Regions from separate parts of the Sporosarcina sp. P26b genome, predicted to be linked through region 3. Evidence: riboswitches for the same ligand, from Rfam matches in the RefSeq annotation. Region 3 holds a riboswitch; each other region holds the start of a gene.
What was found. Region 3 has a riboswitch for cobalamin ahead of CSV69_RS11865 (ribonucleoside-diphosphate reductase subunit alpha). Riboswitches for the same ligand answer to the same signal wherever they lie in the genome.
Positions count from the first base shown of each region.

Region 1: another riboswitch for cobalamin. It lies ahead of CSV69_RS04330 (DUF4430 domain-containing protein); the one in region 3 lies ahead of CSV69_RS11865 (ribonucleoside-diphosphate reductase subunit alpha).
Region 2: another riboswitch for cobalamin. It lies ahead of metE (5-methyltetrahydropteroyltriglutamate--homocysteine S-methyltransferase); the one in region 3 lies ahead of CSV69_RS11865 (ribonucleoside-diphosphate reductase subunit alpha).
Region 4: another riboswitch for cobalamin. It lies ahead of CSV69_RS07140 (DUF4430 domain-containing protein); the one in region 3 lies ahead of CSV69_RS11865 (ribonucleoside-diphosphate reductase subunit alpha).

Region 1 covers NZ_PDYW01000003.1:106,093-114,360, forward strand. Annotated here, with positions in the region: gene CSV69_RS04300 (3-isopropylmalate dehydrogenase) at 137-424, shown strand; gene CSV69_RS04305 (hypothetical protein) at 536-757, shown strand; gene CSV69_RS04310 (immunoglobulin-like domain-containing protein) at 856-1,308, shown strand; gene CSV69_RS04315 (hypothetical protein) at 1,314-1,493, shown strand; gene CSV69_RS04320 (hypothetical protein) at 1,629-2,462, shown strand; gene CSV69_RS04325 (hypothetical protein) at 2,612-3,151, shown strand; cobalamin riboswitch at 3,319-3,457, shown strand; gene CSV69_RS04330 (DUF4430 domain-containing protein) at 3,638-5,683, shown strand; gene CSV69_RS04335 (prenyltransferase/squalene oxidase repeat-containing protein) at 5,702-7,537, shown strand; gene CSV69_RS04340 (DUF4430 domain-containing protein) at 7,547-8,101, shown strand; gene CSV69_RS04345 (energy-coupling factor transporter transmembrane component T) at 8,102-8,268, shown strand, end outside.
Region 2 covers NZ_PDYW01000001.1:67,684-75,951, forward strand. Annotated here, with positions in the region: gene ribD (bifunctional diaminohydroxyphosphoribosylaminopyrimidine deaminase/5-amino-6-(5-phosphoribosylamino)uracil reductase RibD) at 43-1,110, shown strand; gene ribE (riboflavin synthase) at 1,114-1,758, shown strand; gene CSV69_RS00400 (bifunctional 3,4-dihydroxy-2-butanone-4-phosphate synthase/GTP cyclohydrolase II) at 1,773-2,966, shown strand; gene ribH (6,7-dimethyl-8-ribityllumazine synthase) at 2,979-3,446, shown strand; gene metE (5-methyltetrahydropteroyltriglutamate--homocysteine S-methyltransferase) at 4,059-6,353, opposite strand; cobalamin riboswitch at 6,499-6,629, opposite strand; gene CSV69_RS00415 (malate synthase G) at 7,034-8,268, shown strand, end outside.
Region 3 covers NZ_PDYW01000014.1:29,316-37,583, reverse strand. Annotated here, with positions in the region: gene CSV69_RS11890 (nitrate reductase subunit alpha) at 1-718, opposite strand, end outside; gene CSV69_RS11885 (succinyl-CoA:acetate CoA-transferase ScpC) at 1,150-2,670, shown strand; gene CSV69_RS11875 (ribonucleotide-diphosphate reductase subunit beta) at 3,084-4,121, opposite strand; gene CSV69_RS11870 (flavodoxin) at 4,100-4,537, opposite strand; gene CSV69_RS11865 (ribonucleoside-diphosphate reductase subunit alpha) at 4,525-6,708, opposite strand; cobalamin riboswitch at 6,907-7,083, opposite strand; gene CSV69_RS11860 (alanine/glycine:cation symporter family protein) at 7,421-8,268, opposite strand, start outside.
Region 4 covers NZ_PDYW01000005.1:60,408-68,675, reverse strand. Annotated here, with positions in the region: gene CSV69_RS07155 (ABC transporter ATP-binding protein) at 1-1,324, opposite strand, end outside; gene CSV69_RS07150 (energy-coupling factor transporter transmembrane component T) at 1,306-2,148, opposite strand; gene CSV69_RS07145 (S-layer homology domain-containing protein) at 2,262-4,601, opposite strand; gene CSV69_RS07140 (DUF4430 domain-containing protein) at 4,684-6,813, opposite strand; cobalamin riboswitch at 6,958-7,142, opposite strand; gene CSV69_RS17015 (hypothetical protein) at 7,284-7,460, opposite strand; gene CSV69_RS07130 (glycine betaine uptake BCCT transporter) at 7,823-8,268, shown strand, end outside.

The sequences.
Region 1 (8,268 bases), on a different contig from region 3:
AATAACTTTGTTTCTTGCCATTCAATTAAACTAACGTAGCTTGGTTGTAACACTTAAATAGCAAAGTGTTATGACAAAAATGTCAAATGACTTTAATTCAAATGGGCAAATAGGTTTTTACGAAGGGGAGAGCTAGATGAGTGATTTTTTCTTAATACTTATGGGCGTTTTTATTGTGGTTGCAAATCTTATTGGTTTTATATATTACAAGAAAAAGAAAAGCCTATACTATGCAGCTTTTACCGTATTACTTTCAGCAGTTTTTTTGGGGGCAATCGGTGGCGCAGTAGCACTTTTTGTTATTCGTGATGCTTTTGCGATATTTTACGGCATGCAGATAGGATACTATTTATTAATAAATAGCGCCATCGTTTTATTTATTGCCATTTTAGCAACTATAATAAAAAAATTATCAACACCATGATATAGTACTTGATTATATTTTAGAAGTTGTATTCGATCTACATAAAAACTAAACCCATTGATATATATGATTGTTAAATGAAGTATCCTATTTTGCTTTTCATAGTGGGAGTTGAATGAACTGGTTAAAACTATAACTTTCTCATTTGCTAGTAATGCCTTTAAAGGAACTGAGGCAACAGAGACATTTACTTTTGAAGAATTAGAAATTAATGAAAATCTGAATGAAAAAGAATTGGAAATTGAAATTGACCGGATTTATCAGGAGTGGATTTGGAATAAGCTAAATGTATCGGGAAGTATCGTTATAGACGAACCCAATAGATGTCAATAATGCTTGTTTAGTAAATGTTAGAGACAACCGCGAAAGATTATAAAAAAATATGTGACTTATTTAATTTTTGTCCGTCTAACAGGGTGAGGAGGGATAGAATGAAAAAAAGTTTAATGATGTTGATAGGAATAATAATGATTTTAGCTGCTTGTTCAGAAGAAAATGTCAGTAAGGATAAAGAAGATCTAAAAAAAGTGAATACGATTGATTCAATTTATAAAAATGGAGATATTTCCATTTCTATAGCAGTTAGCCAAAAGAGAGTTGATCAGGGAGAGACACCGATTGTTAGTATAAAAAATGAAGGTGAGACACCGGTGGATTACACAGGGCCAGGAACGAGCTTGGAATACTTCCAAGATGGCAATTGGGTTGCAGAGGATGTAGTCATAGAGGATAAGTTGAATGTATTAGAACCTGGAAAAGAAATCGAGCAGAAACTTTCGTCATCCTATATACAACAAAAAGGTGTTTATAGGATTGTCTTTACATTTCATGCCAACCAGAATGAAGAAAGTAAAAAAATAGCGTTTACGTTTCATAAGGAGTGATCAAAATGGAGAATTCTGTTTTGTGGTCAAAAAAAATTATACCAGTTTATTTTGTAGTAGCTTTTTTAAGTTTTTTGCTCTTCAATAATTACATACAAGCCAATATATTAAGTACTCTATTAATCATTCTTCCTGTTATTGGGGTAGGAATAGCTAGTATTTTGTTTAATTCAAAAAGAAATTAACTCATTTAAAGATAATTAGCTGCAAATGGTGTGGATGTTGGAATAAGGATTTGAAACCGATCAACAATAAGGCCATACTATTAAAACATGTAACTTTTGTAACTTATCTCGGTCTAATAATATTAGGAGGATAGTATGAAAAAGTATAAGCAAAGACCTAGTGTGAAAAGTATCTTGATTGTTGTTGCTGTAATGATGTCTATTGGAATATTCACTTTAATCAATTATGTCCCCCAAGATAGTACAAAAGACAATCAAGATGAGAATGTGGAAATCCCAGCTATTCAATTACCTAAAAATAATACAAATGCAGACATGGTCGGTTTAATTGTGTATAACGGAAAGATTTATACCCAAACAAACACAAAGATAAATGACACAGATGCAAAAGCTCTTAAAGACGAGAAACTCGGAACTACAAAAGGGAATATTGATGAATGGAGCAAGCAAAAAGCCTATGACAAAGAATTAGCTTCTACAATTGGTGAAATGGATGTTTATTCTGTGAAAGGCTATGACCAAGATTTTAGATTAATGGTTTATCATATGCAGGATGGAAACCATTACGCAGAGTTTTTTGAAAACCTTAACGGAATAACAATAAGCAGTGGTGAGGATATATTTGGTAAATTAAATCTGGTGGGAAATATACACTCTGCCCAGTGGAGAGCTTTCAGTGATTGGGATCACGATAATGAAAATTACAAGCCAATTTTCGATATGGACGCACTAAATACTTTCTTAAAAGAGCTGAACAAAACAAAGCCCTATCTTCGTGAACAAAAGTCAGACCCCATAAATAGTTCCCGAAACAATGAAGAATACAGAGAGCTAGCGTTAAAATTACATGATGGTTCAACGGTTAAACTTACTCTTTTAAGAGATGGATATATCTATTATGGAATTGCAGATGTTTATTTTGAGATGAATGAAGGCGTGTTTTCAATGTTTTGGAACCAACTTAAGTAAAGGTAATATTCAACATTCGGGGGCAGTTGCTTGGTAAAAATTACGCTGTTAACGGGCGGTTTAATTAAAGAAGAACTCGATCTAAGCAGAGAGCGAGATAAATGCTTTGAAACGTATAATCAGCATTTAGGATGTGAGGTGTACTGGCAATGATTGATTGGCGTTGGGCTGAAGTTGATACACTAGAAAATAAAGGGGAGTGGAATGAAGCAAAATCACTCTTGATAAAAAAATGGAACCAAAATCCTGATGATTTAAAGACTGTTATTCGTCTTGGCTTTTTTTGTTGGTATGTTCTAACAGAAGAGGGACCAGTAGAGATTCAGGATGTAGACTTTGATGAATTAGAGACTATACTACGTAAGGTTACAGATTTTGGATTGGTTAATTGGTGGACAAATGAGGATTTTTTATGGTGTTTTGGTTTTATGATTTCATTATTCCCATATTATTTTGGAGAATTTGAGCATTGGGAAGAAAAAGGGGTTTCCATGTTAAAGCGTGCTTATGAAATTTGTCCAGATGAACCAGTGTATAAATATTCTTACTTGGGATCTTTTCCGAATTCAGACGAAAATCTTAAAGATGAATTTCAAAAGCTTTATGTTGTTCTTGAAGATAGATTTCAAGGAAATGGAGTTTTATCGGAATACTTTAAAAGCGTTTGGAATTGTTGGCATGAGAGTTGAATTAACGAATGCGGTTATTGAACACCGATCGCTTGCTATAGGAACCACTTTGCTAAATAAAATGCTGTAACTAAAATAGAAAACACAGTCTCATGCGATGACAAAATCGCGCAATGTACTTACACCGTCTATTGATTTTACCCTGCAAAAACTATATGCTTAGTAGCAGTTATATAGAATATTTTGGTTCTTCGTCAAGTAAACGAAGAGTAAATAGGAATCAGGTGAAAATCCTGAGCGGTCCGGCCACTGTAATGGGAAAATATATCCCTAAGTCAGGAGACTTGCCAAAGTATGTAAGCATGACGCCTTCCGGTAAAGGGTGAATTGTGTATCATTCAATTTGCGCTGTCTAATTATTGAACATACATGGTCCCCATCTCTATCAGGAGGTGGGGACTTTTTTAATGAATTAGTCACTGCGTATAGCATGCCTTTACTAGAAAAGAAGGGATGGATTGAATGAGAAAAACGAAAAACACCTTCATGAAATATCAAAACATAATCTATTACAGTCTCATATTCTTACTATTATTTAGCACGATTGCCTATGCAGCCACATCGACTGAAGAATCCGCTCCGTTTGATTTCAATGAAAAAGTAGAAGCTTCTACGCTGAAGTTAGCTAGCGGTAGTGGTGGACTACCTGATGCGGAATCCGATCAAACGACAGATAGTAAGACCGATCAAGAAAACTTGTCAAGCTCGCAACAACCGACAACTCCGGACAAATCGCAACAGAAGCCGGAAGAACAGCCGCGAGAACCAAAAAATACCGAGCTGGAATCGCAGAATAAGCCACTCGCTAATCCTGAGACTACTACACAGGACACGAAACCGGCTCCAAATGACAAAGTCCCTGCTGGTGGCAACACGACACCTGCTTCCGGTAAAACAAAACCGAACAACCATCCAGATATCGAGATCGTCGACATCGCGGATCAGCAAAATCGCTATTTTACAACAAGTATCACCAATAATGAAACCGTTACCGATCCATTGTACAGCGTCACGGTAAATCACTTGGATGAAACACTCATTGCCCAGGAAATGAAAGTTACGGTAAACGGTAAGAAATTGAGTGACTATAAAGGGGTTCTTTTATTAACAGAAGGCACGAACGATATTCAATTCCAAGTGATCTATAAACAATCGGACAATAAACTTTTGCGCGTCAGCCAGTCGTATCACGTGACCTTAAACAGTCAAGATATCGTGATCACAACCGAACTAAAAGACCAAACGGTGACCGAAGACATCATTTCATTCACGGCAACAGCTACGCAAGGTGAACAAGATGCCAAGCTCAAGGTCTTCATGAATAACAAAGAACTTAAACCACTGACTGGCAGTGCCTATAAAGCCACGCTAACCAAAGGAAAAAATACGTTCAAGCTTACCGCGCAAGTAAACGGAAAAATAGCGGAGCAAAACTATATTGTGATCTACGAGAAAGAAAAAATCTCGATCAAGTTGAACACTGACTTAAAAGACCAACAAGCTAACAGCGCGGAGTTTTCATTTTACGCAAAAGCTACTGCGAATGAAGCAGACGTATCACTCAGCATCACAGTGAACGATCAAAAGGTCGAATCGGCAGACGGTATGAATTATGTTGTGCAGCTGAACAATGGAACGAACGTTGTCAAATTATCAGGAAACTATCAAGACGAACAAATTGAACGACAGTATAAAATTTCCTACAACGACCCGAACGTCAATGAAAAACCACAAGTCGATCCCGATGCACCGAAGCTCGTGACCGATCTCAAGTCCGGCAGCAAAGTCAAAGGTGATATTAAAACGATCAACGTTTGGCCAGTGACTGCTTCTGGTGAACGGATCAGAGGGAAAAACGTCCTTGTGCAAGTGAATGGTGAAAACGTGCCATTCACTTGGGATGACAGTGCAAAAACGAGTTATAAACTGACGTTGCAAACTGGACAAAACACCGTCACCATCAAAGTGTGGGACGACGAAGACCGCACAGTGACCGAGACATTCATGATCACGTCCGTTGCACCGGCGGAAGATGGCATTATCGGACAAGTGACGATTAGTCTAGAAGCTTCCGTTCTCGGTGTTCCGTATTTGATCAAACCGACGAAAATGGATATTCATCAAGGGGAAAAAGGGTCGTATATCCTCGACCAATTCATGCGAGAACATGGCTATGATTACGGCAAAACGGGAAATCTCGACAGCAGTTTTTATTTACGGGACGTCAGTAAGCCTGGCATGCTAAATCATGTAGCGATTCCCGACGATTTATGGGAAATAGTAGAGGAGGTTTCCACTACTTCAAATCGCGATGCGTATTCACCGGATAGTCTAAGTGAATTCGATTTCGCGAATGGTTCCGGCTGGATGTTCAGCGTCAATAATGATTATCCGAACTACGGCTTCTCGGATGCCTATTTCTTAGATGGAGATGTAGTGAGAGTGCGCTATACTCTTCATTACGGAAAAGACATTGGTGGGCATGAAGCGTCAGGAAACGGCATGAATGATAATTGGAAGAAAGAATGGTAATGAAAGAGAAGTGACGGAATGCGACAATTAACTGCGTGGCTTGTGACGATTATGATGACGGCGGTAGTACTCCTGCCGTCTATTGCGTTCGCGACACCGGAAAAAGAAGAATCTCTGCTGCAGACGATAGAAGAAATTATTGCGTGGAAAAAGCAAGATGAACAAATTGACGAATCGGCTCCGCTACTCAGCAAGCCGTTTCTAGCGCACGCGGGAAATACGAATGGTGATTGGTATCCGGTAGGCCTCGGCCGCATCGGCTATCCTGACGATTACTCCGCGTATCTAGCGGTCATCAAGAACAATGTTATTGAACGTTATAAAACGAGTGAAAAACTTAGTGAAATGAAAGCGACAGAGTGGCACCGGATTTCACTGGCGATTCTTTCAGCTGGCGGTGACCCGACGGCAGTATCCGGCATCAATCTTATTGCGGACGGTACGTATAACCGTGGATTGACGACGTCACTCGGTGCACAGGGCATTAACGGCTGGATTTGGGGGTTAATTACACTTGACAGTATGCGTTATAAAGTGCCAGAAGACGCGGACATGAAAAGAATCGAAATCATCAAAGAAATCATTTCACTGCAACTCGAGGATGGCGGATTTTCATTCTACGGGAACGAAGCGGAGCCGGATATGACTGCGATGGCAGTACAGGCACTCGCACCGTATTATCAAAGTACCAAAGAATTCACGTATATTCAGAAGGATTTGGATGAAGAAGTAACGAAAACGATGCATATGATCATTGACGAAGCACTCGAAAAATTATCGAATATGCAAACGTCGTCTGGCGGCTTTAGTGCACAAAATGACGACAACGTCGAAAGTGCCGCACAAGTTCTCGTCGCGTTGACGTCTCTTGGCATTCATCCCGAAGAAGACGAACGCTTCGTAAAAGGCGATCATTCATTGCTTGATTTCATCATGAGCTATCAACTGGACGACGGAGGCTTTGTCCATGCGAAAACGTATAACGCGGACAATCCGTCTTCGTTGCCAGATGAATCAAACTCGATGGCGTCCGAGCAAGTGCTCTATGCGCTCGTATCGCTCTATCGACTCGAAAATGGCTACCGCACGATGTATGATTTCCGTCCTGAAAACCCAGTCGAAATGAAGCAGCAAATGCTCGAATTGATGGAAGACATTCAGGATATCCATGACAACACAGACGCTAAAAAACTTCAACAATTACTTGATACATATGAAAACTTCCCGATAGAAGAGCGCTCGTATGTCTACAACTTCCATAAGCTCGTAGAAGCCGCAGAGAAACAGTCGATCGAAATTGATTTACCTGCGTTTAGTGAAAACTACGACGTCTATACGAAAGGAAACGGTACGATTGCCCCAATTTATCAGGAGCAAACTGCGCCACGAAATATCAATGAACGAGATGTAGAAAAAATCAACGCCATTCCAACACCGCTTACGACAGAACACTATATCGACGTCGTGTCGCTAATTGATCAGTTCGAACAAGCGGACAATAAAGACGATTATGAAGCAGAGCTCGCACAACTCTATCGATATAAAGAAGACATGGAGAAGATCGAAGCCGAAATACAAAGTATTAACGAAACGGTGCTGGATCAACTGTATCCATTCACTGATTTGACAAGTAAAGACCGTGACAATGTGGATGCGATTTTGGAACGATTCAACGCATTGGCTCCATACGATCAAGAGAAAGTCTTAAACTATGAAGATCTTAAAAAATCGAAAACGCAAATCGACAATGCTGTTCGTGCGAAGCGAATTTCATGGCTACTTGGAATCGTGGCGACGGGGTTGATCATTATAATTCTATTAAGAATTCAAAAAAGAAGGCGTCAGAGAGACTAGAGGGATATAATGAAGAAAGATCTATTAGTCGTAGCATTCATCCTCTTTATTGTCGGATGGCTCATTACGGGAACGAAAATCCAGTCGGTAGAAGAGTATTATTTGACACATGTCGACGAAATTACCGAAGACTCAGAGACAGTGACGCTCGAAATACGCAGTGATGCCGTTCTCGATTCAATGGACCAGTTAAAAGCCGGCCTTGAGAAATATATCGAACCGGACGGCGAAATCCTTGCGAAATCGGAATATGTTTTACGTAGCGGGGATACCGCGTTTGATCTTCTCGACCGCGCGACTCGCCACCACCGCATCCCGATGGAGTACCAAGGAGCCGACTATAATATCTACAACAGTATTTACGTTCAAGGCATCAACTATTTGTATGAGTTTAATTGTGGGCCGTTAAGTGGTTGGATGTATAAAGTGAACGACGAATTCCCGAGTCAGGGGGTTAGTCAATACAAACTGCATGACGGCGATGAAGTCGAATTCTACTACACATGTGATCTAGGACGGGATCTGGATGGCTACATACCTCAAACAAAGAAAGAAGGAAACTAGATGAGCGCATTTTCGAACTTTCATCCTGTATTGCTACTTGTCTATATGACCGTTGTCCTCGTCACGATGTTCAGCTCGTTTCATCCGATCATCGTGGCGCTTTCGCTCGTCGGCGGTATTCTGTATTTTTCCATGTTGCACGGAGTACGGGCGGCAAGTAAAGATCT
Region 2 (8,268 bases), on a different contig from region 3:
CGTAAGTTGGAGTGTTGCAGAGTGAATCAGGAGTATATGGAAATGGCCTTACAACTCGCAGAGAACGTAGCAGGTCAAACCTCTCCCAATCCACCAGTAGGTGCGGTCTTAGTAAAAGACGGCAGAATCATAGGGATGGGTGCGCATTTAGAAGCGGGGGAGCGCCATGCGGAACGTGTAGCGCTAGACATGGCAGGAGCAAGAGCAACAGGTGCCGATTTGTATGTAACACTTGAACCTTGTTCACACACTGGTAAAACTTCTCCTTGTGCAAATGCTGTTATTCAAGCAGGTATCAAGCATGTCTATATCGCCACAACGGATCCCAATCCGCTTGTAGCAGGTAATGGTATAGCGAAACTACTTGAAGCGGGAGTAGAAGTAACTGAAGGTCTCTACAATGAACGCGCTAAAAAACTATATGAATCATTTTTTCATTTTATTAAAAATAAAACACCTCATGTGACAATGAAAACAGCTATGACGATAGACGGTAAAATTGCAACTTCAACAGGAGATAGTAAATGGGTGACGAGTGAGCAAGCGCGACTCGATGTCCATCAACTTCGCCATACGCAAGATGCAATTTTAGTAGGCGTTCAAACGCTTCTTCATGATAATCCTCTTCTCACCACCAGACTGCCCCTAGGTGGAAAACATCCTATTCGAGTCATTTTAGATACATCTTTACGAACACCAGAGTTTAGTCAAGTGATTCAAAACACAGAAGCACCGACATGGATCTTTTGTGGAAAATATGCAGAACTATCGCATGAAAAGTTACTTAGGAAGCCGCATGTTCAGATCATTCGCATGCAGAAACCCCAGTTGATTGTAGAAGACATTCTACTAGAATTAGGAAAACGTGGAGTTATGACGTTACTAGTAGAAGGTGGCGCGGCCATTAATGCGTCATTCGTCAAAGCGCGTGTGGTGCAGAAAGTCATTTGTTATGTAGCCCCAAAATTACTGGGTGGAACAGGTTCTCTGACACCGATTGGTGGACTTGACCCACAATTGATGGATGATGCGTTTCCATTTGCATTTGAAAGTGTAGAAATGATTGGACCTGACATAAAAATCATTGCGGTACCGAAAGAGAGTGATTAAGCGATGTTTACAGGAATAATCGAAGAGATCGGCTCGGTTAAACATATACAACCAGGTGCTCAGTCCATGACATTGACGATAGCTGCATCTGTTGTATTGACCGATGTAAGTATCGGCGACAGCATTGCGGTGAACGGTGTTTGCTTGACAGTCAAAAGCTTTACGAAAAATCAATTCGCAGCAGACGTTATGCCTGAAACCATAACCTCAACTTCTTTACGACAATTGACATCAGGAAGCACGGTGAATCTAGAACGTGCCCTTGCTGCGAACGGCAGGCTTGGCGGACATTTTGTTACGGGACATGTAGATGGTGTAGCGACTATTCGTGACAAGCGAACAGTTGATAATGCATTATATATCCGCTTATCACTACCAGAAGGATATGGCCAATATTTAGTACATAAAGGCTCTATTGCATTGGATGGGACATCGTTGACAATCTTTGAAGTGAAAGATACAGATATTACAATTTCTTTAATCCCGCATTCACAAGAAATGACAGTCATTGCAAAAAAGAATATAGGTGAGATGGTCAATTTTGAATGCGATATGCTCGCTAAATATGTCGAGAACATGCTGCAGAAAAGACAAGACAATGGTCAAACGTTATCGAAAGACTTTTTACAACAACACGGATTTATGTGAAGGAGTGAATGAGGATGTTTCATACAATCGAAGAAGCATTAGAAGACTTACGTCAAGGAAAAGTTGTCATCGTAGTGGATGATGAAGACCGAGAAAATGAAGGGGACTTCGTTGCGCTGGCTGATCAAGTCACACCGGAAATTATCAATTTCATGGCAACGAAAGGTCGCGGCTTGATTTGTGTGCCGATTACGGAACAGAAAGCTACGCAACTGGATTTATCCATGATGACCGATCATAATACAGATTCCCATGGCACGGCATTTACAATCAGTGTCGACCATCAATCTACACATACGGGTATTAGCGCATTTGAACGAGCTGATACAATCGTTAAAATGATGGAGTCCACTGCAACTTCAAGTGAATTCAAACGCCCAGGGCATGTATTCCCCCTTATAGCGAAGTCGGGAGGCGTGCTTGAACGGACTGGACATACTGAAGCTGCTGTGGATTTGGCAAGATTAGCAGGGAGTGCTTCAGCAGGTGTGATTTGCGAAATCATGAGTGAAGACGGAACAATGGCGCGTGTGCCTGAATTACGTCAGATGGCCGAAGAACTGAATTTGAAATTAATTACGATTCAAGATCTAATTCATTACCGTCTACAACGAGAGCAATTAGTGATTCGTGAAGCGGAAATTAAGTTGCCTACAGATTACGGAGAGTTCCGCATGGTTGGCTATACTGAAACTATGACAGGTAAAGAACATGTGGCGTTGGTAAAAGGGGACGTCACGACAGAAGAACCGTTTTTGGTAAGAGTCCATTCGGAATGTTTAACAGGCGACGTTTTTGGTTCTTGTCGCTGTGACTGCGGTCCGCAACTTCACGCGGCGCTTACTCAGATTGAAGAAGAAGGACGGGGTGTATTGCTTTATATGCGCCAAGAAGGCAGAGGTATAGGTTTGATCAATAAACTGAAAGCCTATGAACTGCAAGAACAAGGTTTTGACACAGTGGAAGCGAATGAAAAGCTTGGATTTGCGGCGGATTTGCGCGACTACGGAATCGGTGCGCAAATACTGCGGGAACTAGGCATTCGAGAAATGCGTCTGTTGACGAATAATCCGAAGAAAATTGCCGGTTTAAAAGGATATGAGTTGGAAGTGGTCGAACGTGTTCCAATTCAGCTACCATTTAATGAAGCGAACGAAAAATACTTACACACAAAAGCGGAAAAACTAGGTCATTTATTAACTTTATAAGGAGAGATAAAATTGGGTAATATATTCGAAGGGCATTTAGTAGGTACAGGCTTAAAAGTAGGAATTGTTGTAGGTCGATTCAATGAGTTCATCACTGGGAAGTTACTATCCGGTGCACAAGACGCATTCAAACGACATGGTGTAGATGAAGCGGACGTAGACGTAGCGTGGGTACCAGGAGCATTTGAAATTTCGCTGATTGCGAAGAAGATGGCGGATTCTAAAAAGTATGATGCAGTCATTACGCTCGGTACAGTAATCCGCGGCGCGACACCTCACTTTGACTTTGTTTGTAATGAAGTGGCAAAGGGTGTATCTCAAGCGGGTATGCAATCTGGAATCCCGGTGATCTTTGGTGTGCTAACGACGGATACGATTGAGCAATCGATCGAGCGTGCGGGGACTAAGGCAGGCAACAAAGGTTGGGACGCAGCGGTGTCTGCTATTGAGATGGCGAACCTCACGAAGCAGTTTGACTGATTAGTGAGTAGAAAAAAAGGATGTTCCTGAAGTTACTTACTTCATGGGGCATCCTTTTTGTGTTGTTATGTTTAAGAGCAAGAGTTTATGGATAGTTAGTTACTTAGTGAGCGCAAGGGGATGGAAGCTTCGGCATCCAGCTTTCGCTCATAGAATCCGTTTGAGCGCTCATAGAACACATTTTGCGCTCTATAGCACGCAGAATCCGCTCTATCAGACGCCACGAGTGCTCATAGATTCATCTAAGTGATCATAGAACCTTGATAACCGCTCATAGCCTTGAAAGCTCAACATTAATCACAACCATAACCATAACCATAACCATAACCATAACCATAACCATAACCTTAATGCACTACAAAGAGTATCGCTTACTCGCATTGCAAGAGATTGGTGCGAGAGCCATAGCGAACTACGGCTTTTGCGAGTAAAAGTGAAGCGTTAGGAGCACATCTTTGCACTAGAGGTGGTTCACCGCCCACCCTCCGGAAATACGTCCTTCCGAAGCGCAAATCCCCTCACGAACACCAGCGTCAGCTACTCTAATAAAAACTTTCAAAGAAAAAAACTGTCTAAGAAACGAATATAGTTTCTTAGACAGTTCTAAATTCATTATTTAACCGCAACTACGCCTAACTTTTCACGTGCCTGTACAGTAGCGACGACCATGTTCTTTAATGCAGCAATCGTTTCTTCGCGCTTTCTTGTCTTCAAACCACAATCGGGATTAATCCAGAACTGGTTGGGCTCGAGAACTTCAAGGCCTTTGTTGATAATCTCCGTCATCTCTTCAACGGCTGGGACGCGTGGACTATGGATGTCGTAGACGCCTAAGCCGATTCCTTTGTCGTAGTGATACTCATTGAAAGCTTCAACCAAGTCACCGTGACTACGTGAAGTTTCAATTGAGATGACATCTGCATCAAGTGCGCTGATTGCCTCAATAAAATCGTTGAAATCACAATAGCACATATGCGTGTGGATTTGCGTCGTATCTTTTACGGATGCAGTAGACACGCGGAATGCATTGACTGCCCAATCTAAATAGTGTTTCCATTCAGCTTTTTTCAACGGAAGACCTTCACGAAGTGCTGGCTCATCTACTTGAATCATATGAATACCTGCCGCTTCAAGCGCTTCGACTTCCTTGCGTAAAGCAAGTGCAATTTGGTTTGTCACTTCTTCTCTTGACAAATCATCACGAACGAATGACCAATTTAAAATGGTTACAGGACCTGTAAGCATTCCTTTTACTTCGTGATCTGTGAGTGATTTTGCATAAACGGATTCTTCGACTGTCATCGGTTTAATGAATGCAACGTCTCCGAAGATGATTGGTGGCTTCACACAACGTGAACCGTAGGACTGAACCCAAGCTTTTTCAGTGAAGACAAAGCCGTCTAGCTTTTCTCCGAAGTATTCAACCATGTCCGTCCGTTCGAACTCACCATGAACTAATACATCTAGCCCTAAGTCTTCTTGAATATCAATCCATTCTTTAATTTCGGCATGTACGAAGTCTTTGTACTGCTGATCTGTAATTTCATCTTTTCTCCATTTATTACGTGTAGCGCGTACTTCCGGAGTTTGTGGGAAACTACCTATTGTAGTAGTAGGAAGCAGTGGCAATTGGAATTTTTCCTGCTGCTTCACTTTACGTTCCGCAAATAGTGAACTTCGTTTACTTTCGGAAAGTAAACTTCCGGACGTTGCTTCACGCACTTCTTTATTGTTACGAGCAGGGAGCGCATTAAATGCGTTCAATGCTTCTTCGCTTTTTTTGAATTCCGTAGCGACTTTTTCCCTTCCGTGTAGTAAAGACGTTTGAATCGTTTTGATTTCTTCAATTTTCTCATCAGCAAATGCTAAAGCATTCAAGATCGTTGCATCAAGCTTCTGTTCAGAACGAGTCGTAACAGGTGAGTGAAGCAGACTGCAAGATGGTTGAATCCACAAGTTGTCAGCTGAAACGTGCTTCTGGATTGTTTCAGATAATACTAGTTTTTCCTCCAAATCTGATCGCCATACGTTGCGTCCGTCTACAATTCCGGCTGCAAGCACTTTGTTTTTAGGGAAACCGTATTGCGCCAAGTTCTTTAAGTTTTTCTCGCCTCCGTGGACGAAATCAAGTCCAATTCCTGCAACTGGCAATGCGATAGTCTCTACATAATGTTCTACTGAATCAAAGTAAGTCTGCAAAAGAATATTCAGTCCATCGAGATTTTTCGTCAACTGTGAATATATTTCAGTGACAGCTTTCATTTCATCTGAGCAAATGGAGGTAGATAGAATAGGCTCATCGATTTGGACCCACTGCACACCTTCATCCTGTAGTTCCTGTAAAACTTTTTGATAAAGTGGAATCAATTGCAAGATGATGGATGGTACGTCTTTTTCTGCGTATCCTTTAGATAATTTTAATAATGTATAAGGCCCTAAAAGAACGGGTTTCCCTTCAATGCCTAGTTCGTTCTTTGCTTCACGATAGGCAGCAAGTGGCTTGTTCTCCGTCAACTCAAAACGCTGACCCTCGTATTCGGGTACGATATAGTGATAGTTCGTATTGAACCACTTGGTCATTTCAGAGGCAACTGCCTCGTCATTGCCGCGAGCCATTGAGAAGTATGTGGAAGTGGAAACTTGTCCGCCTTTCCAGTTATAGCGTGAAGGTATGATGCCGAACATTGCAGATGTATCTAGTACGCGATCATACAATGTGAAATCACCCACGGCAATTAAGTCCACGCCTGCCTCTTGCTGCTTTTTTAAGTTGGCCAATCGAATTTCTTTCGTTGTTTGAAGAAGCTCGTCTTGTGAGATCTTGTTCGACCAAAATGCCTCGAGTGCACGTTTCCATTCACGATTTTCACCTATAACAGGATAGCCTGCGATACTACTTTTAACCATTGATTATTCCCCCTTGAAATTTTTGTAATAAAAAAACATTTCTCGGGGAAATGTTAGAAGGTCGCGTATGTATAAAACACATGCATAAAAAAGCACGTATTTATAGACTGCGTGTGTCTAACACTTCCCTATTCACCGTAGGATTAAGCGTTGTGAAAAATAGGCAGGTATCTGGCTGGACGCTGGGCGTCTTCACAGTGGCGGGACCGCTCCAAGAAAGGATTCCCTATTAGGAAATGAAAAATTTTTCATTTCACCTATTTTTCAAACTATTCAATTCAGATGATTGTCTCTAAAGCTATCATATGGAAAAACAGGTGTCAACTTGCTATCTATATTTAATGATTACTACCTATAGAACAATTATTAAAGTAGAAAGATAGGTGCGAGAGGAGTGAAGACTTCTCTACATAAACTGTTATATAACTGTTGTAGATGATTACAATCACATCTACTTAATCGAGATGTGAAAATTTTCACAATTCAGTTGAAAGTTAACTAGACTTTAGGTATGATATGTACTAACACGTCTTCAAATGAAGAAAATAATCATCTTTTATGTGCTGTTTTGTAATTAGCAGGCTATGGGGTATTGCTGAATAATCGATGATAAATAGTGTTCATCGCTACATGTTATACAACAGAGTAGCGCAAAAAATATTAAGGGGTGGCTTTTTTCCATGACAAATTATGAAAAAGTAGGTAAACTGCAAGTCGCAACAGAACTGTATAACTTCGTAAACGAAGATGTTCTACCGGGCTTAGAAATCCAAAAAGATCAATTTTGGGCAAACTTTGATTCGCTCATTCATGAACTTGCTCCTGAAAACAAAGCGCTATTAGAAAAACGTGATGAATTGCAAAAGACTATTAGCGAATGGCACCAAAATAATAAAGGCGAAATTGATTTCGCTAAATATAAAGAGTTTTTACAAGAGATTGGCTATTTAGAGCCAGTTCCTGAAGACTTTAAAGTGACAACAGCTAACGTTGACAATGAAGTCGCAAACCAAGCAGGCTCACAATTGGTAGTTCCAATTGATAACGCCCGGTATGCATTAAATGCAGCGAATGCTAGGTGGGGAAGTCTATACGATGCACTTTACGGATCGGATGTAATTAGTGATGATGCGGGTGCTGAAGCTGGCGTTCAATACAATCCGATTCGTGGACAAAAGGTTATTGATTTTGCGAAAAAATTATTAGACCAAGCAGCACCTTTAGCTGAGGGTTCTCATGCAGAGGTAACGGCTTATAAAATTGTAGAAGGTAAACTTCAAGTGACGCTTGAAAGCGGTAACACGGTTCTATTGCAAGATGAGTCCAAGTTTGTTGGATATAATGGCAAAGAAGACGCGCCGACTGCTGTATTGTTAGTGAATAATGGATTGCATATCGAAATCGTAATCGACAAGAATAATCCAATCGGGAAAAGTGATAAAGCGGGTGTGAAAGATCTAGTACTTGAAGCGGCACTTTCTACATTGATGGATTGTGAAGACTCGATTGCTGCAGTGGATGCCGAAGATAAAGTTGGCGTATACCGTAACTGGCTTGGTCTAATGAAGGGTGACTTGGAATCTACATTCAAGCGTGGTAGTAAAACAGTTACAAGAAAACTAAATGCCGATCGTACGTATACTGGTGGTGATGGCAAGCAGTTGACACTGCGTGGTCGTTCATTGATGTTCGTACGTAACGTAGGTCACTTAATGACTAACAATGCGATCCTCGACGAAAATGGCAATGAAGTACCTGAAGGCATCTTGGACGGTGTTCTTACGTCTTTGATTGCTACGCATAACTTTAAAGAAAACGCAGAGTTTAAAAACTCGCTTCACAATTCTATTTACATCGTAAAACCGAAAATGCATAGTCCGGCTGAGGCGGCATTTGCAAACAAACTATTTGATCG
Region 3 (8,268 bases):
TTGATTCTGGAACGTCCGTCTGCTCCCCCCAAATTTGTGGTGAAGATGGTGGAAGATCTGCGTACCAGTCATAGAAACTGAGCATTTCGCCACCGAGCAATGAAATGAAGCGTGCGCCCGATGCATAACTAACCATCGACATAGCAGGAATCGGTGTGAATCCAGCTACGCGATCCGGACCGTATTTTTGTACCGTATAGATGAGTTGAGCTGCGATCAGCATCGTCGCATCACGCCAATGAATTCGAACGTGACCGCCTTTGCCGCGCGCTTTCTTGTATTCATTGGACTTCGCGGGATCTTCGACGATTGATGTCCATGCTTTTACCGGATCTTTCGTTTCCTGCAATGCTTCGTTCCACATACGCCACAGTTTCCCTCTTATATAAGGATACTTCACGCGTAATGGACTGTATTCATACCAAGAAAACGATGCACCACGTGGACAACCACGGGGTTCAAATTCCGGCATATCTGGACCGCAAGAAGGATAATCGATTTGCTGATTTTCCCAAGTGATAATGCCGTTTTTGACGAAAACTTTCCAGCTACATGAGCCTGTACAGTTTACGCCGTGCGTCGTGCGCACTACTTTGTCATGCGACCAGCGTTGACGGTACATGTTTTCCCAATCACGATTTTTCTCTTCCAATACTGACCAATTTCCAGAAAAACTCTCGACGGGTTTAAAATAATTCAATCCGAATCTCTTTTTCATCGAACATTTCCACTCCTTCTCAGAATGTAGAGTACATGTAGTAAACCTACTAATCTTCTTACCCTAAAATAAACTAAGTAATCTGAATTTAAACTAAGGGTATTCCCTATTCTTTTTGTGTAATATGTGAGCTTTTACCTAATTCTAATAAAATTCCTTTATATTATATAAGTATACGTGTTTTTTAGTAGGTTTCTATCGGGGAATTCCCTATTCTCTCCATAACAATGTTCTTTTTGTATTTCCACGTAAGGGAAAACTCTCAGCTACCGTCTATTCCACGCGCTGTATGGTTTTTGTAATTTTTCATCAATTAAAGTGGTTTTATTGAATAAGTGGATAAATCAGTATAGTTCTCATAATATTGTGTTGATTTTATTTATATAAATGATAGAATTATATACAAATTGAAAGGTAAGGTGGATGATACCGTGGCAAACGAATTAAACAAGGTACTTCGTTGCGAAGCACTGAAAGACAAAATTGTTACAGCAGAAGAAGCAGCATCTTGGATCGAGGACGGAATGTCTCTAGGTCTGAGTGGATTTACTTTGTCCGGAGACGCAAAAGCGGTTCCATTGGCATTGGCAGAAAGAGGCAAGACTGAAGACTTCAAAGTAAACGTTTTCACTGGCGCTTCCATGGGCCCGAACGTTGATGAATTGATGGCAAACGCAGACATTATCAATTTGCGTGTTCCTTATCAAGGCAACCCAGCAATGCGTGGTAAAATCAACTCAGGTGATTCTTTCTACATCGATCAGCACCTTTCTCATACATCTGAATGGATTCGCCAAGGCGTAATTGGTCCTGTTGACTATGCGATCATCGAAGCAGCTGCTATCACAGAAGAAGGATATATCATCCCGACTGGCTCTGTTGGTAACTCTCCGATTTTCGTTCAAGAAGCGAAGCATGTCATCATCGAATTGAACGTGAATGCACCTATGGAGTTTGAAGGCTTGCATGACATTTATATTCCAGATGCTCAAAACCAACGTAAAGAAATCCCTATATATAGTGCAACAGATAAAATCGGTACACCAGGAATCAAAGTAGATCCTGCTAAGGTTGTCGGAATCGTTCTTACGGAGAAAGGTGATATTCCATCCCCTATCGTTCCTCCAGACGAAGAGACACAAGAAATTGCGAACAACTTGTTGAACTTCTTCCGTGACGAGATCAAATTAGGCCGCATGGATGAAACGCTAATGCCACTTCAATCAGGTGTTGGTTCAGTTGCAAACGCAGTACTTGACGGTATGAGAACTTCTGAGTTTAAAGATATCGAAGTATATTCCGAAGTACTTCAAGACGCAATCTTCGACTTAATCGATGACGGCGTAGTGAAATTCGCTTCTGCTACTTCATTGACTCTATCTAAAAAACGTTTGGACAGCTTCCAAGACGACATCGGTAAATACCGTGACAAGTTGGTATTCCGTCCACAGGAAATCTCCAACCACCCGGAAGTAATCCGTCGTTTGGGTATTATTTCATTCAACACAGCGCTTGAGCTAGACATCTACGGAAACGTTAACTCCACACACGTTAGCGGTACGCGCATGATGAATGGTATCGGTGGATCTGGTGACTTCGCTCGTAACGCGCGCATCGCGATTTTCGTTACGAAGTCTTACGCAAAAGGCGGAGACGTGTCATCCATCGTACCTTTCTCTTCTCACGTAGACCACACGGAGCATGATGTAGACGTAATTGTTACGGAACAAGGTTACGCGGATCTTCGCGGCTTGGCTCCAAGACAAAAAGCGGAGTTGTTGATCGAGAACTGTGCTCACCCTGATTTCAAGGAAGAGCTACGTGATTACTACAACAGAGCATGTGAACAAGTTGGCGGACAAACTCCACACATCTTGGAAGAAGCTCTATCTTGGCACGTAAATCTTGCGAAAAACAAGACTATGCACAAGACTGCAGAAGCTCAGAAGTAATTTTATAGATTTGAAGAGACCGAGCGGGGTTAGACCCGCTCGGTTTTTTTTATGTGGGTTGGCTGGGGTGGCTGGGGTGGCTGGGGTGGCTGGGAGGGCTGGGGTGGCTGGGGTGGCTAGGGTCGCTTAGAGCGGATAGCATGCCCGATAGAGCGGTCGCGGGGCGGCTTAGAGCGGATAACACGGCTGATAGAGCGGTCGCGGGGCGGCTTAGAGCGAATAACACGGCTGATAGAGCGGTCACGCACTGGCATAGAGCGCTTAAGTTGCCTGATAGAGCACTCAGCCATGTTCATTGAGCATTCCAGAAGTGACATCATTTCAAAAAAACAGCACAAGTTGATCAACGGTGCTTTCTCCTACCCTCGACACAAAAAGAGGAACCCATCACGGGTCCCTCTCCTCCTCATCTATTACAAATCATCAAAACCATTCAAATCACTAGTCTTCACGTATTGACGGCTAGTTTGCTCGAAGAAGTCCGTCTTTGTATCGTCGAAGTTATCAACGTACGCGCGGATCCACTTCATTGGATTGTCCGTGAACTCTGGGTAGATTTCGCTCAAGCCGAGCATGCGCAACATTTTGTTTGCGCGATACTTGATGTAACCTTCCATCTCTTCCAGCTCCAGACCATCGATGCCTCCTAATACGTAGCGGCTCCAGATGACTTCTTGCTCGACGGAGTGGCGGAATTGGTCATAGATCCATTCCGTGAATTCGTCTGTGTTGTACTCTGGATTTTCAGCCAATGCTGCTCGGAAGATATCGCTGATCGCTTTACCATGTTGCAGTTCATCACGGTTGATGTACGAAATCATCGTCGATGTGCCGACCATTTTCTGGTGGCGCGCCAAGTTATAGAAGAACGCGAAACCACTGTAGAAGAATAGACCTTCTAATAAAGTCGTGTAGACCATCGCTTTTAGAACCGTTTCGATTGTCGGGTTCTCCGCAAATTCATTGTAGACGTCTACAATTCGTTCATTTCGCTTCATTAATACTTCATCTGTACGTCCCATTTCGAAAGCTTCCATTTGCTTGTCCAAGTTCGTGACAGATGAAAGTACGTACGCGTAGCTGTGATTATGTTCACTTTCCTGGTCTGCAATTGTCGCTAGAATCGACTTGACGGAAGGATCCGTTGTGAAGTCTGCGATTTTCATTGCAATGACGGTTTGTGGACCATCAAGTGTAGCGAGTAGGCCGATAATTTTCAGGAATGCGGATTGCTCTTCTTTTGTCAGGCTTGAGAACTGCTTGACATCTTGTGTCATGTCCACTTCATTCGCTGTCCAGAAAAGAGCCCGGATTCGCTGACGTAGTGTATAGAAATGAGGGTGCGCGATGTCGTTCCAGTTCAGGATGCCGCTTGCTTCCCCTCCGAAAATAGCTGTTGCCTTATTCGGGTTTGCAGGATTCAGTACTTTTACTCGTGTAAGTGTCGCCAATGTTCGAGCACTCCTTTCGTCCAATTCGTAACGATTTGTTCTTGCATGCCGCGTGGGCTTTGTTCGATCTTCAATGGTTCAAATGGGGAATGATAAAATTTCGCTAGCTTGTCTGCTGCTTTGCAAAATAGATCATCGCCGCCAAACTGGGTATCCCCTGTGCCAAAGACGTAGACGAGCTCGGGTTTATAGCCGACGTCCGCCACGAAATCTTTGACTTCATCCGGCGTTGCCCCTTTTTCCCATGTGAATGAACCGATGCACAACGCGTCGTATTCTTTAACATTTGGGATGAGGCCGATGCCGATACGATAGGTATCGACTTCGACACCTTCATTTTGTAGTCGCTCCGTAATCAATTCCGCTACTTCCTGCGTGTTGCCACTCCAGGATGCATAGGCGATTAAGAATGACACCACTCGCACTCCTCAATCTCCGCTGCGGTTGAACGCATATAGTACGTCGTTTTCATGCCGGATTTCCATGCCTGCAAGTGCAGATCCAAAATAACAGATGCGCGGATGGAGTTCGGTACATAGATGTTGAATGAAATCGACTGATCGATGTGCTGCTGACGCGCGGCATTTTGCTTGATAGACCAGCGCTGATCGACGATGTAAGCAGAACGACGGTAAATGTCATACGTATTGTGATCTAGATCCGGTGCAATAACCGGTAATTTATAGTCTTTCTTCTCTTCATGGTAGAACGGCTTGAACACTGGATCGATGGATGCTGTTGAGCCTGCGATAACCGACGTCGAGCTGTTCGGTGCAACTGCCATCAAGTAGCCGTTACGCATACCGTTCATCGCCACATCCATGCGCAGTTCACGCCATTTATTGGAATCGTATTCGCGTTGCTCGAAGTATTCGCCCGTTTGCCAATCCGAACCATCAAACAATGGATACGCGCCTTTTTCTTTTGATAATTCCATTGAAGCTTTAATTGTCAAATACGCGATATTTTCATATAATTCGTCTGCGAAATTCACGGCTTCATCTGATTCCCACTGAATGTTTTTCAATGCGAGTAAATGGTGCCAACCAAATGTGCCGAGTCCAATTCCACGGTAGCGTGCATTTGTGCGTTGTGCTTGTACAACTGGAATTTGGTTTTGATCGATAACGTTGTCGAGCATGCGTACTTGAATTTTGATCAAGCGGTCTAAAACGTCTGCTGTAACAGCTTTTCCAAGGTTGATCGATGATAGATTACATACAACGAAATCGCCTGGCTTCGTGCGTGTGACGACCATATCGTCTTCGAGTGTAACCGATTCATGTGTAGATGCTGACATATTTTGTAGTATTTCTGTACACAAATTACTAGAATAAATAATTCCTTCATGCTTATTAGCGTTCATACGGTTTACTTCGTCGCGGTAAAACATGAATGGTGTTCCTGTCTCCAGCTGGCTACGTAGGATACGTTTCATGATTTCAATGGCTGAAACCGTCTCTCTCGATAGATCTTCATTGCGGACACATTCTTCATACTTCTCGCGGAATGTTCCTTGTCCTTTTGTTTCATCATAAAAATCTTCCAATGAATAGCCCATTTTCGTGCGAACTTCATGTGGATCGAATAAATGCCAGTCTTCACGGGACTCGACTTTCTCCATGAACAAGTCCGGCAAGCAGACGCCTGTGAAAATGTCATGTGCGCGTAAACGGTCATCCCCGTTATTGAGCTTGAGGTCGAGGAACGTGAAGATATCTTGATGCCATACGTCGAGATAAACGGCTACGGCACCTTGACGTTGACCGAGCTGATCGACACTGACTGCTGTGTTGTTCAGCTGTTTGATCCAAGGAAGAACACCGCTTGACGCACCTTCGAAACCACGAATCGATGCACCGCGTGAACGAACTTTCCCCATATAGACGCCGATCCCGCCACCGAATTTCGACAAGTTCGCGATATCGGTGTTGCTGTTGTAGATTCCTTGCAGTGAATCATCTACTGTATCGATAAAGCAGCTTGATAGCTGACCGTGCATCTTACCTGCGTTCGACAATGTAGGCGTCGCTACCGTCATGTACAAGTTGCTCATCGCCCAATACGCTTCGCCGACTTTATGAATACGGTCTACTGTTTCGTCTTGCATTAACGTCATCGCGATGATTAACCAGCGCTCTTGCGGAAGCTCTACGGACTGCTTCTTAAAGTTTACTGTTACATAGCGGTCTACCAATGTTTTCAAACCGATATATGTGAATAATAGGTCACGAGAAGGATCAAGTAGCTTACCGATTTCCTGTAGCTCGTCCTGGCTGTACTTTTCAGTCAAAACGGGTGTATATAAACCTTGTTCCACCAAGCGTTCTACATTTTTCGCAAAATCGGTATAAACATCCGCTCCACGCAATGCTTTTTGCTTTGCATAGACGTCGAATAAATAAATACGCGCCGCTACAAACGTCCAATACGCATTCGCTTCATCAATACGGCTTAAAGACTCTAGCACCATAGCGTTTGTCCACTCAGTTGCTGAGCTCGCGGGATGACGCTCTTGGAATTTCTCACTCGCTTCGATCAACGGTTCAATTTGTTTCTTGCCGAATTCCTGTTGTAAGTTTTCCATCAATAAATTAAGTCCCACAGATTCTTGAATAATAGCCATTATATCCGCTCCCTTTAGTTAATTAATTCGGTTATGTACTAAATAAAAAAACTCCCGATATAATCGGGAGTCGTCGATTGACGTGTAGTAGATAGCGGAAAGTTTTAGGCAGACTGAAAAAAGACTGCTTTGTGCTTTCACTCTCCAACCCCGAAGAATGTTTTGCTGAGATGACTGGCAGGTCTACTGGCTGGCACATCGTTCTTCCATCTTTCCTTCCCGCCGAAGCAGTGGTTTTCATAAGATAGTCGTCCGTGCCCTCAGTTGCGGGGGCAGCTCCGTTCGTGGCGGATTCCCTTTTAAACGTGGTGGGTACCAATTCATCTAAATGCTGTTACACACTATATATAGTGTGTTGATTCATATATAACCCTAACATGTTGTGTTCAAACATGCAAAACAAAAATCGAACCGATGTTCAGAATCCTTCTTCTGAACTACGATTCGATTTTTCTTATTCAGTATTTTATAGTATATCAAACTTTTTACTTCTTGACTAAATTGTTTGTGTGAACGTTTTTAAATAGATTGTGAAATTAGTGTCGAGAAGGGATTTCCGCTTCCGCTACAATCCTACTTCTTAACGTAAACCACCTAGAACATTCACTGTATTTATTAGTGTCAATTCAAAGTCTTAAGATCAAAACATAAAAGCGCAATATAATCTCTTATCTCACAAACGATCTTCCGCTCTTTCAGCTGTTTCTTCCCAACATTCTGCGCCTTTTAGGCCGGGGATGCTAGCTGATTTGAAGACGGGGTTTCTGCCGGCTTTTCGTTGTTTGGTGAAGTCGTCGAGTACTTTGAAGGCGATTTTGCCTAGGAGTAGAATAACGACTAGGTTGATGATGGCCATTAGTCCCATGAATAGGTCAGCCATGTCCCAGACTATTTGTACTTTTGCAACGGCTCCGAAAAAGACCATTGCGAGTACGAGTACTTGATAAATTCGTTTCCACATGACGTTGGCGTTGATGAATTCGATGTTCGTTTCGCCATAGTAGTAGTTACCGATGATGGAACTGAAAGCGAAGAACATGATCGCTACGGCGATGAAGTATGGTGCCCAAGCGCCTACGTGTACTTCCATGGATGCTTGTGTCAATAAGATACCATTCGTTTCGCCTGATTGGTACAAGCCGCCTAGTAAGATAATGAAGGCAGTTGCTGAACAGATGATGATAGTATCGAAAAATACACCTAATGATTGTACGAGTCCTTGTTTTGCAGGGTGCGATACGTTCGCTGTCGCTGCTGCGTTTGGCACACTACCCATACCTGCTTCATTGGAGAAGAGACCTCGGCGTACACCTTGCATCATAGCCATACCGATTCCGCCACCCATGATTTCTTTAATACCGAATGCGTGCTCAACAATTAATGCGATCATCGCTGGAACTTCTGTAATGTTCAATATTACAATATACAAGGCCACGATAATATAAAATGTTGCCATTACAGGGACGATTGTCTGCGTTACTTTAACAATACGTTGCACACCGCCAAAGACGATTACTGCCG
Region 4 (8,268 bases), on a different contig from region 3:
CAAGGGCCGCTTTCTGAACTTCGCCACCTGAACAATCATACGGATGACGCGCACGTAAATGGGAAATCCCAAACGACTCAAGCAGACGATTCATACGTTCTTTCGTATCGGATAGCTTTAAGCGCTCCCCAATCGTTTGCATCTCTTCTTCAATCGTTTGCTGAACAAAATACGTTCGCGGATTTTGCGGTAAGTAGGCAATTTTCCCAAGCCACTCAGAATCCTTCATCTTCTTCATGTCTTGCCCAAGTAAACGCACCTTGCCTCGCTGGGGTTTAATACTGCCAAGACCTGCACGTAATGCAGTCGTCTTCCCGCTACCATTTCCTCCGACCATCGCAAAGAACTGGCCTTTTTGAATACGCAACGTAAAACTCTTCAAGATAAAAGGCGCTTTCTTTTGATATTGGAAAAACACATCATCCATTTCAAGTATTATTTGCTTCTTAGATAGGGTAGATTGCAATTCAACAGGCACGATCTGCCGCTCTTCCCGGCCAATCCACTGTTTACATTCTTTCACCGTAAGCGGTATTGCAGAGACAACGGGATTTTCTTCAATTTCCATATAAAGCCGTGCAAAAGCAGGTACATACGGAAAGAACTGCGACGCTTCCTCTGCGTACAGATTACCGATTACTTGTCGACTATTCCCTTCATATCGAATCTTTCCTGATTCCATCAGAACGACACGATCTGCCACTGCATATAATTCTTCCAAACGATGCTCCACCAATACGATCGTCATGCCAGTTTCTTTATTCAATCGCTCTAGCATCAGCACCAATTCTTTTGCCGCCACCGGATCAAGTTGTGATGTCGGTTCATCGAGTAATAGTACACGGGGCTTCATGAGCAGGACGGATAATAGATTCAATAATTGCTTCTGGCCACCAGACAACTCGGAAGGTTTTGCATTCAGCAAGTCCTCTACTCCGAAAAAATGCACCATTTCCGCTACACGCTTGCGCATTTCAAACGTTGAATACCCTAAATTTTCTAGCCCAAAGACAATCTCCTGCATCACTTCATCCATGACGATTTGATTGTCCGGATCTTGGAACACATAGCCTACTTGTTCGACCATCTGCCTCTCTTCCCACTCGCTGATCGGTTTATTTTTATACAAAATATCACCTTCGAGCTTCCCGACAGGCGTCAATTCCCTCTTCAACAGTTTCAATAAAGTCGTCTTGCCACTGCCACTAGCACCGCCAATAACGAGGAATTCTCCTTCATTAACGGAAAGTGTGACGTCCGATAGCACTTGCTGATCTGTAGTAGGAAAAGAAAACGAGACGTGCTTCAAATTGAATAATTCCATTTCAGTTGTTCTCTCCCCTCTACAAATACTGGAAACAACGCAATGGCCATTCCGCAAATGAATACTATCCAATCAGAGAACGACAAATGCAATGTACCTAGTTCCGGATAAATCATGATTTTTCCAAAGCCCATCACCCCACCCGTGACACATAAAGCAAAGAATATAACTAAATAGCTCAACCAGTTCGTATCAGATTTCGTCATGCGATAGGGGATATAAGGTCGTCGTTTACCTAAACCATAGCCTCTTGCTTTCATCGAATCTGCTGTTTCTACAGCTTCTTCCAATGACCACGACAACAGAATTTGCAACATCGACATGCCACTCTTTGCTCTTTCACGCAACGTCCCTTGTGTCATAGTCATTCCTTTCAACCGTTGTACATCCTGTATTTCCGTTAAACGTCGTTTCAATAAAGGTACGAAACGAATCGACATCATAATCAAAAAAGCGGTACGTGGTAAGATTCTTGCAAATATGTATAATAATTTATTGCCATTCAACACATTGTTTAGCGAAACGAAGACTAGCAGTATCATCAACAGCGACAGTGCCGTCACGACACCATATAGCGTCGCTTCGTACGTCACTTGTTTCCTGAAAATATAAAACCACACATGCGTCCCTCTTGAATTAATGAACGGATTGATCACAATAATAACTACCGTCATCACGATCATCAACGGTGCCCACTGCTTCATAGCTCGACCGCCGTCATGTGATAAATTGACTGCAATCAATGAAAGACTGCCCCCCAGCAAAAAGAGCGGGTGGTTAAAAAACATCGCAAAAAATCCTATGCAAATATAATAGAAAAACATTACGAAAGGGTGAATTGCCTGTATTCCATTGCCCACAGCCCTTCCCCTCTCTCTCCACACAATCTACGATAAAGACAGATAATCTTGCACCACGTGGATGCAAGATTGCCTGATCATTTTGTATTCAAAAACTCGATTAACATTTTTACTGCATGTGCACGAGACGTAGAGTTACTTGGCATGAAGTTGCCTTTTTCTCCCTTAGCCATATTCAAATCATATAGCATCGTCATCGCCCGTATCGCTTCCATATTGTATGAATGAATATCACGGAAAGGCGCTACTTGCTTAATCGTATACGCTTCACCGTTCTTCACTTCATACGCACGGAATAACATCAATGCCATTTGAGCACGCGTTACTTTTTGTGCCGGCATAAATTTACCGTCTTTTCCATTCACAATACCATTATGGTAGGCAGCCGCAATTTGTGCTTGCGTGCTTGACGCATAATTTTGCGTATCCAAGAATGGTGCTTTCTTATCCGTCTTCAAGTCCAGCGCCCGCACAATGATAGATACCGCTTGAGCACGCGTCAATGATTGATTCGGCTTGAACGTATGATCCTCATAACCGCTTACGATTCCTTGCTCAACCGCCTGATTAATATATTCATTTGCCCAGTGCCCTGTAACATCCGTAAACTGTGGAGTCGGAGTGGGTTCTGGCTTTGGTTCTGGATCTGGTTTCGGATCTGGGTTAGGTGTTGGTTCAGGATCTGGCTTTGGAGCCGGAAGAACCGGTACATCTTTGAAGTCGTACAATACACCTTTATTTTTCGTGAATAAATCAAATGCTACTAATGCTTGCAAAGCTTGCTCTGTGGCCATGCTATTCGATCGGCTATCACCTGCTGTATGCTGGAATCCACCGTCAGATGTTTGGAAACTCAATAGGTGATCGATCAAGTTGATGCCGTTCTTTGTAAACATGGGCATACGTGGATCGATCTGATTCGCAGTCAAGCCGATAATGACTTGTGACGTCGCTTCACTGGAAATACCACCAACAAATGCTTCATCAAAACCACCTGTTGGACCTTGTGCATCCGCCAAGAACTTCACTGCCCGGTCCATCGCTTGACGAACTTTCGGCTGATCGGTATACGGTGCAATTCCGATTAACGCCATTGCCGTAATATCATAGCTCGTTGATCCTTCTTTACTCGTTGACAGGCTCCATGAACCATCGTCTTTCTGATGTTTCAATAGTTCTGCAACTAGACTTTCACGCGTCCATTTTGAATGGCTTGGCACTTGATAATTTCTAGCATCCAATGCAATTAACGCGAAGATAATACCGTTATTCCCTTGATACGTCAGGCTATCTGCGCCTGTCAAATGCTTTTCACTATTTAAGATTTTATCGATTAAATTAAATCCTTTGCCGTCTGCGTTCATCGGATCAATACCGATTGCTGCGGCTGCCATCGCTAAACGTTCTACATCCGTAATCTTCATGCGGCCTTTGCCAGATCGGCTTGTCACTTGATCCTTCAGGTTTTCATAGAACGCTTTATTATAAGAAGCCGGAACTTTCTTACCTGCTTTCACAAGTCCGATTGCCTGCCATTCACTTTCGATCGAACTAGAAAGCATCTGCGCACTTGCCTTGTCGATTGCTGAAGTGACAAGCTGAGCATAATCTTTAGCAGACGGTGTTTCCGGTTCTGGCTTCACTACCGGTGGCTCCGTTGGTGGGTTTGGGTTAGGTACTGGGTTTGGATTTGGTGAAGGGTTCGGTTCAGGTTTCGCAGTTGGCGCGTACGTAACCTTCATTGTTTTCGTAACCGAATCATTCTTCGCATCCGTCGCCTTCAAAACGATAGTATTCTCACCATTTTGCAATACTGCGTTTACTGTATTTCCCGTCACGACTGTTTGCTTACCATTTACAGTAGCAGTCGGCTGAAGTGCTGTGCCGAAATAACTAGCTGCGTTCACTTGGAAAGAAAGAGTAGACTTCGTAACGGTTGTTCCGGAAGTCACTCCTGATACTGAAATCTTAGGCTCCAAGTCTTCACGGAACGGGAATAGATCCGCGTTTAGATCCTTACCTAAATCCGTCGTATATTTCCATTCCACTTTATCGCCAGGGATAAGCTTAATGACACCGGCTCCACGATTCGGGAAGGTACCGTTGACGCTGTACATCCAGCCGCTGCCTTGTCCGCGGTCAAATTCGGCTACTTCATTAATTGATTCAACATAAGCGGTCTCGCCATCGCCGCCTCTATATTTCATTTTTATGTCGTTAGCCTTTACGCTGCGTTTTAATACGCTTAGAACTGTGTCACCTTCATGGACTTCCACAGTAGAAAGAGGCATCGGTATCTCTGTAGAAGAGATGGTAATAGAGTGCTGTAATGTCTGTGTAGATTGATTTTCATAGATCGGCGTCGGTTGCTCTGCAAATGAAGGAGCAATCGGCATGAGGACAGCTGCACTCGCCAATGCGAATGCTGCTGTTATTTTCGTGAAATTTTTGATGATAGAAATAACGCATACCTCCTATGTTCTTCTTTTAAAAAGTGTCTTATTGGATGATGAATAGTTTACGTGTTGCTTGTTTAAGTGTTGTATCTTTATCCGATACCGGTTCAACAATAAATAATGAATAAAGTTGTCCACTTGTATAGTTCGATTGTGGTGTAACAGTCACTTTATTTCCATTCGCCGTTACATTTACTGGAACTTTACTACCTTGGATATCTTCAACGTAGATTTTTGAAAGGTTATCTACTGAATCCTTTACCGTTTCATTAAATGTGATTGTCCATGGTTTGTTCGGCGTAACTACAGCAATATCAAAATCCTTATATGAACGATCGTTATCGACTAAGAATACTTTTTTCGTTCCATTCGGTACTTTCACTTCTTTTTTAGTACCATTTTCTCCAGCTTGAACGATGAAGTATCCTTCTTTGGCTTGTGCATTTTCAAGTGCTATAGGAGACCAGATATTATCTTTACTCTTCTGAATGTTTAATAGACTACCATTCAATAGACCTTTTAATATAGCCGTATTTTGTTCAATTTCAGGGTTGGTCTGTGAAATCTCTTTCGAAAAGTCATATAGACGTCCTTCACCTTTTATAAATAAGTCATACGCAACTAAACCTTGTAGTGCCTGCTCAGTTGCCATACCATTTGAACCCTTTTCACCAATTGTATGTTTGAAACCACCATCCTCAGCTTGGAAGCTTAAAAGATGATCGATCAAGTTGATACCATTCTTAGTGAACATTTCACTTTGAGGATTAATGTTATTTGCTGTTAATCCAATAATTATTTGTGAAGTAGCTTCACTTGAAATACCGCCTACAAACTCCTCATTAAACCCGCCAGTTGCACCTTGGTTCTTTGATAAAAAGTTTACTGCCTGTTCCACTGCATTTTTAACAGCGGGTTGATCCGTATAAGGAGCCAATCCTATTAGCGCCATGGCAGTAATGTCATAGCTAGTCTTTCCTGGAGGATCATTTGCAAGACTCCATGATCCATCTACTAATTGTGTTCTCAATAGCTCAGCAACAATCTTTTCACGATTCCAACGGGCATTCTCTGGTACGGAATAGTTTTTTGTATCCAATGCAATGAGTGCAAAGATTGGACCATTATTACCTTGATACGTCATGCTATCAGAGTCTAGGTAAGTCCAGTTTTCACTGTTGTAAATCTTCTCGATTAAGTCAAATTGCTTTACATTCTTTGGATCTTTTCCAATGGCGACGGCAGCCATTGCTATTCTTTCAACATCCGTTATTTTCAGACGACCTTTTCCTGTTTTCTTTAAGATTTGATCCTCAAAGTTGCTATAAAATGATTCTTCATAATCAGCGTGAATATCAAAACCTGCTTTTGTTAATCCAATTGCTTCCCATTCACTTTGGATTGGACCTTGCATCATTTGTTTTGCCGCTTTTTGAATTGCATCTTGAGTTCGTGTTAATTCCTCAGTAACTTCAACAGTTAATGAATTCGCGCCTCCCCCTACTGTCACCTTGTCTATAGGAGTAATTTGAAAGAATCCTTGATCCAATGTTCCTTTGAAATGAATGACTATTTGTTGATTTGATTTTTTCGTAATTGAAATGATTTCCACATTCGACTGATTGCTAACCCAATTTGTTGGATTCGTTGCATGATCAGTAAACGTATCGCCTTTTAAATTTACCGTAATTGATGAATCTGAGCCTGTCTGGATACTTCCAGACGTAGATAAACTTGCGTAACGTCCATAATAGAAGCGTAATTTGTCTTGTTGCTCTAGTACGTAAGCCGATGCACCGACATTTGGTTCCTTACCGTTAACCGAGTACATCCAGCCATCCCAATGTCCTAAAGAACCTGCTTCTTCATTATTAATAGAAGATACATAAGCTCCCCATTCACTTTCTGTGATTGAGTAGTCTATGCTTTTACTATCCAATGCTTTCTTCAGCGCATCTATTGCATTTTGTCCCTCTGTAATTTGAATCGGTTCCTTTAAAATCACACCCGCCAAGCCTTCTACTTCTATATCTATCGTATAAGTAGCAGCTTGCATGCTCGTGTTAGTCTGCTGAACCTCCGTATTAGCTAAAGCAACTGAACTACTTCCAGGTAACAGCATCGTTACTGCTAGTAAAACACTTGCCATGATGGATACATAACGCTTAAACAAATCAATTCCCCCTCGTCCTAGTTTGGTAAATTGAACACAAAAAAGCCCTTGCCTCCAGAAAGAGACAAGGGCACTATGTATAGACGGACTTCAGCTACTAACTTATTACATCCAATACAATATGCATACCTCTTCCTGGGAGGCGTAACGCATGTTATTTTGGCAAGTCTCCTGACTTATGGATCATCATATCTTCAACCTTCCCAGTTTTTCACCAGTGGTATTCTGAAGATACTTCCCATTTACAGTGGCCGGACCGTACAGGAATTTCACCTGTTTCCTTTTTCATCTTTACAGTAATGTAAAGAACCAAAATATTCTATTCAATTTTACAATAGTATATCACAAGCTTGCTTGCTACTTTTTGTTATTTTAAAAGAATAGTATAAAAGACCAATGAAAGATTTCTTTCATTGGTCTTTTTTTGAATACTGTTTATTTTATTTCAAGCCATATCATCGAGTAAAAGCTTACAGTTCCTGATAATCTCGCTGGTACACTCCGCCGTCTTTCACTTCTGCGTGATAGAGTGCTTTTAAAGCAAAGCTTTTTTCAAGTTCGTGTTCTTTCATGATTTCTTTCAAACGTCTGTTCAACTCGGGACTATGTTTTACAAGCTGAAGCATTTTAGGTTGTGAATATTGCATGGTAGTCTCCTCCTCATATCTTTTGTTTCTTTAGTATAACACGGCTGTACTTTCTACGTTACACGAACACTACACACTGCTATACGTGGAAATTCTTCACCAAGTGTTGTACACTGTCACAATGCATCCGACACGAAGTTCCGTAAAAATAATCCAGTATATAGTCGAATCCCGCATCTGTGCGTGAGAAAAATTTTTCTTACTATGAATCATTGTAGTAATAAGACCGTAAAGGACATGTAAAAATTTTAACGTTTACACGCTACGAATGTGGGTAGTATTAAGTGTATGTCTGTAATTTTACGAAGACGATGCAATTATTCAGCTCCAACGTGGGACTACATGAAATATAAGGAGGACATATGAAAAAAGTATCGATATCATTCTATATTACGTTAGTGGCTGTCGTATTGGCAGTCGGGTACGGCGTGATTGCGCCCGTGCACTTCGAAGAAATCACATCTACTATAAAGAACTTTATTTCAGATTCATTTGGTTGGTACTATTTACTGACTGTTTCCATGTTGTTCTTCGTTTCAGTATATTTAATATTCAGTCCGATCGGTAGAATCCGATTGGGGAAAGACACGGATAGACCACAATTTTCATTATTTTCATGGCTTGCTATGTTATTTTCAGCAGGTATGGGGATCGGTCTTGTATTCTATGGGGCAGCAGAACCACTATCGCATTATGCAGTAGACCCTGCTACAACAGCTCCTGAAACGAAAGCCGCTTATAAAGAAGCAATGCGCGAAACATTTTTCCACTGGGGATTCCATGCGTGGTCCGTTTACGGTATGACGGC